DNA from 2 places in the Colwellia sp. M166 genome. Region 2 is predicted to be linked to the other one. Evidence: predicted binding sites of a transcription regulator. Region 2 holds the regulator's gene; the other holds the start of a gene.
The links. The regulator FliA, encoded in region 2, starts transcription of late flagellar genes. The targets are predictions, from matches to a motif close to CTAAAGNTNNNNNNNNNNNNGCCGATA.

Region 1: a site for FliA is predicted at 1,334-1,360, ahead of pomA (flagellar motor protein PomA). Genes of this name have one in related genera too.

The regions. Positions count from the first base shown of each region.
Region 1 covers NZ_CP040755.1:1,875,738-1,878,146, forward strand. The annotation lists gene FGD67_RS08495 (flagellar motor protein MotB) at 1-457, opposite strand, end outside; gene pomA (flagellar motor protein PomA) at 470-1,234, opposite strand; gene xseB (exodeoxyribonuclease VII small subunit) at 1,469-1,723, shown strand; gene ispA ((2E,6E)-farnesyl diphosphate synthase) at 1,716-2,409, shown strand, end outside.
Region 2 covers NZ_CP040755.1:1,706,813-1,709,221, forward strand. The annotation lists gene FGD67_RS07710 (protein phosphatase CheZ) at 1-127, opposite strand, end outside; gene cheY (chemotaxis response regulator CheY) at 158-541, opposite strand; gene FGD67_RS07720 (RNA polymerase sigma factor FliA) at 592-1,305, opposite strand; gene FGD67_RS07725 (MinD/ParA family protein) at 1,327-2,169, opposite strand; gene flhF (flagellar biosynthesis protein FlhF) at 2,214-2,409, opposite strand, start outside.

The DNA of each region.
Region 1 (2,409 bases), 170 kb from region 2:
GTTCTTGTGAGGCTTGCTCTAAGTCATCTTTCGCTTTTTGCATGGCTTGTGCTGACATTTCATCAGCAGTACTTTGTGATTGTCCGCCACGTTCAGTACCACGTTGCTCTTGACGACCACCCGCAGAGGTTTCATCACCGGCTTGAAATTCCAACATTTGCTGGGTCATTTCCATGGTTTGCTGTTGAATAACTTCAATCGGTGTTGGCTCAGGTTTACCTGGACGAAACTCCTGAGCAATAATACTGGTACCTTTGGGAATATCTTTAACTTCAATTTTATTCTGTACACCAAAAGCAAATTTCATTGAACCCGCAATTTGCTTGAACTTTAAGACATCCATTTCAGAAAATGATAAAAGCAAGACGAAAAAACACATCAATAGCGACATTAAGTCGGCGAATGTTCCCATCCATGCCGGTAGCCCTGGAGGTGGACACTTACATTTATCTGCCATAATTAACTCCCGCTATTCTTCGGTGGTATCCACAGCTCGCTTACCTTCAGCAAGATAGTTCTTCAACAAGCCCTCAATTACCCGCGGATTTTGCCCATCCTGAATTCCTAATACGGCATCAAGCACTAACTCTTGATTCAGTTTCTCTTCTGCCATGCGTAATTTTAATTTATTGGCGATGGGAATGGCAATAACGTTGGCTAAAAAGGCACCATATAATGTGGTTAGTAGTGCCACCGCCATAGCTGGACCAATGGCCTTGGGATCATCCATATTTGATAACATCGCCACTAGACCAATCAGAGTACCAATCATCCCCATAGCTGGAGCAACATCGGCTAATGCCATCATCATGTTAGAACCTGACTCATGACGCTCTGTTGTCAGATCAATATCCTTCTGCATGGTAGCTCGCACAACATCGGCATCATGGCCATCAACTAGCATATCAACACCCTTTTGCATAAAAGCATTAGATATTTCAGCCTCTTCTAGCGCTAAAAAACCGCCTTTACGTGCAGCGTCAGCCATTTCAACTGCTCTCTCGATTAACTCTTCAGGTCTCTCCAATTTAAACATGAAAGATTTAGCGACAATTTTCCCAATACCGAAAAACTGACCTAAATTGTAATTTGCTAAAACAACAAAGATTGAGCCGCCAAATACAATGATCACTGATTGCACATCGGCAAACATGCTAATGTCACCAGCGAGTAACATTGCCATAATCAGTAAACTTATAGCCCCGACTATGCCTATTAACGTTGCTAAATCCACAAATGCCTCCGGTAAATTTTCTTGAATATATCCGCTGTGTTGATAATACCTGATGAATTGATGTTTCGCGAATACTAATATTTTTCGTATTACGACTATTATCGCTCTTATTGTCAATAACTTAAGAAGATAATGTCAATATTTTACTCTTCAGCTTAAATTCATCATTAATTGACCCAGCGCGCCAGCTAAGGTAAGTTTGCGCCTAGAGTTCATATCACGCTAAAAAAGTCCATGGCCAGAAAAAAAATTGAAAATTTAAGCTTTGAAGAATCATTAGATGAATTAGACACCATAGTGCAAAATTTAGAGCAAGGCGATCTTGCTCTTGAAGAGTCAATGGCTTTATTTGAGCGCGGTTTGCACCTAAGTCAACATAATCAAGAAAAGCTAAAAAGTGCTGAGCAGCAAATTAATATTTTGCTAGAAAAAAATGGCCAAAGCCAATTATCACCATTCAATACTGACGAGACTATCAGCAGTGACTAAACTTAAAAACCTTGATAATGTGCAAGCGCGTATTGACACTTATTTAACTGCTAAACTTGACAGCTTAGCGCGCAATGATGAAAAACTATTGGCTGCTATGCGTTATGGTTTACTCATTGGTGGTAAGCGTATGCGTCCCTACTTAGCCTATATTACCGGCGAAGCTTTAGCTGCTGAGCAACATGACATTGACGGTGTTGCCGCAGCAATTGAGTGCATTCATGCCTATTCCTTATTGCACGATGACCTACCGGCAATGGATGACGATGACTTACGTCGTGGTCAACCGACTTGTCACAAAGCCTTTGATGAAGCGACCGCTATTCTCGCTGGTGATAGTTTACAAACCTTAGCTTTTGATATTATTGCCAATCATGATTTCTCTGAAGCTGTTACTAGTAAACGTATTATTTTATTACGTTACTTAGTCAATGCCGCAGGTTATCAAGGTATGTGTGGCGGTCAAGCGTTAGATTTAGCTGGCACAGATAAAAGCATTACACTTGCAGAATTAGAGCACTTACATTCTTTAAAAACCGGCGCTTTACTTGAGGCATCGGTTATGATGGCTGCTGAATGCAGTCAACAAGCGACAGAAAATGATAAAAAACAATTAGTACAATATGCTAAATTAATTGGTTTAGCTTACCAAGTGCGAGATGATATTATCGATATCACATCAACGG
Region 2 (2,409 bases):
CGGTGTTAATCGGACTTTGAATTTCTGCAATTAACTCATCAGCTTTATCTTGTTGATCGGTTTCTATATATTCAACCAACAATTTAGCCTGTTCCAGAGAAACATGGACACTAGTATTTGTACTCATATCACGTCCTTGCGTAACAAAATCAAATAATTAACCAAGACGTTCAAAGATTTTATCAAGTTTGCTATTTAGCGTGGCAGCGGTAAATGGTTTAACAATATAGCCATTAACACCCGCTTGAGCAGCCATAACGATTTGCTCTTTTTTCGCTTCAGCAGTTACCATTAATACCGGAATATGTGACAATTTACTGTCAGCTCTAATCGCTTTAAGTAAGTCAATCCCTTGCATGCCGGGCATATTCCAATCAGTAACCACAAAATCAAAGGCACCGTCTTTTAGCATCGGCAATGCCGTACTGCCATCATCAGCTTCTGAGATGTTGGTGAAACCCAAGTCACGTAACAAATTTTTGATTATTCGTCTCATTGTTGAGAAATCATCAACAACAAGCACTTTCATATTTTTATCCAAGGCACCCTCCGGTGAGAACATTTAAAATTATAACGATACGAGTATTCTACTTAACTTTGCCACGATTGCATACGAGCTTTTAGTCTATGCATAGCCTGACTGTGTATTTGGCTTACCCGTGATTCACTCACATCAAGTACTTGGCCAATTTCCCTCAGGTTGAGCTCTTCATCATAATATAATGACAGTACTAAAGCTTCACGCTCGGGTAAAGAGGAAATGCATTCAGCCAATGATTTTTTGAAGATACTATGCTCAATGTTAGCATAAGGTTCATCTTGTTGATGGTTATGTGCTAGTTCAATAACATCTTCGCTAACACCTAAGTCGTCAATCCCCAATATTTTACCTGAACTTACTTCATTGAGCATATGATGATATTCATTTATCGAAATATCAAGTTTTTCAGCAACTTCAATATCAGAAACATCACGACCGTATGCTGCTTCTAAATTTTTGATTGCTTCGCTGATCATCCGGCTATTTTTATGTACGGAACGAGGAACCCAGTCACCACGGCGGATCTCATCAAGCATTGCACCACGAATTCGAATACCAGCAAAGGTTTCAAAGCTAGCCCCTTTGGTATTATCAAAATTATTAGCCGCTTCGAGTAATCCTATCATGCCCGATTGAATAAGGTCATCTACGATAACACTGGCAGGTAACCGAGCAAGTAAATGATAAGCAATTCGTTTTACTAATACCGTGTGTTGCTCCAACAAAGCTGTTTTATCAACACTATAAGTATGTAATTTAACCACTATAGTTCACTTCTCTGTTGGTTAGTGTTCTAGTAACTGCTCAATAAAAAACTCTAAGTGCCCAGAAGCTTGTTGTGGCACTGGCCAACTTATAATATTCTGAGCAAGTGATTTTAGGCTAACTGCGGCAGGGGAGTCGGGAAATGCTTCAACAATCGCTTGTTGTTTTCTCACTGATTTACGGATATTTTCGTCAAAAGGTATAACAGCAACTAACTCTAAAGTAACATCCAAAAATCTGTCTGTGACTTTCGAAAGCTTAGCATATAGCTGTTGACCTTCTTTTGCACTGCGCACCATGTTAGCCACTACTTTAAATTTAAATAAACCGTGATCTCGGCTTAATAACTTCATCAGCGCATAGCAATCCGTGATTGACGTTGGCTCGTCGCATACCACTAATAAAACATCTTGTGATGCTCGACAAAAACTCAATACCATATCCGAGATGCCGGCGGCAGTATCAACAATTAAAATATCAAATTTTGTTTGCATATCGCTAAAGGCACGAATAAGACCAGCATGTTCAGCAGGTGTTAAATCGACCATAGATTGCGTGCCAGATGTAGCGGGGATAATGTTAATACCAGCGGGACCTTGAATGATAATATCATCTAACTCGCACTCGCCGGACAAAACATGAGACAAGTTACGTTGTACACGCAGACCTAGCATCACATCAACATTAGCTAAACCTAAATCAGCATCTAGTACTAAAACCCGCTTGCCTAATTTTGCTAAAGAAATCGCGGTATTAAGGGAAATATTAGTCTTACCAACGCCACCTTTACCACCTGAAACTGCTATGACTTTTATATGTTGGGGATCTTGCATCTTTCTTAAGCCACTCGCTTGATCTATCATCTTATATAACTTCTCTATATAACTGCGCCGCTATCGTAAGGCGACTATACTGCAACGGCTGCGGCGGGTGTCCGCCAAGAAACAGCTACTGAACTTTGAGATTTTATTGCCATTCTATCTGCAAGCGTAACTAATTTCTCAGCATTTGCAACCTTAATATCTTCCGGAACTCTTTGACCATCAGTAAGATAGCCAATTGCTAAGCCATTTTGCAGTGATGTAGTGATAATTTCACCAACA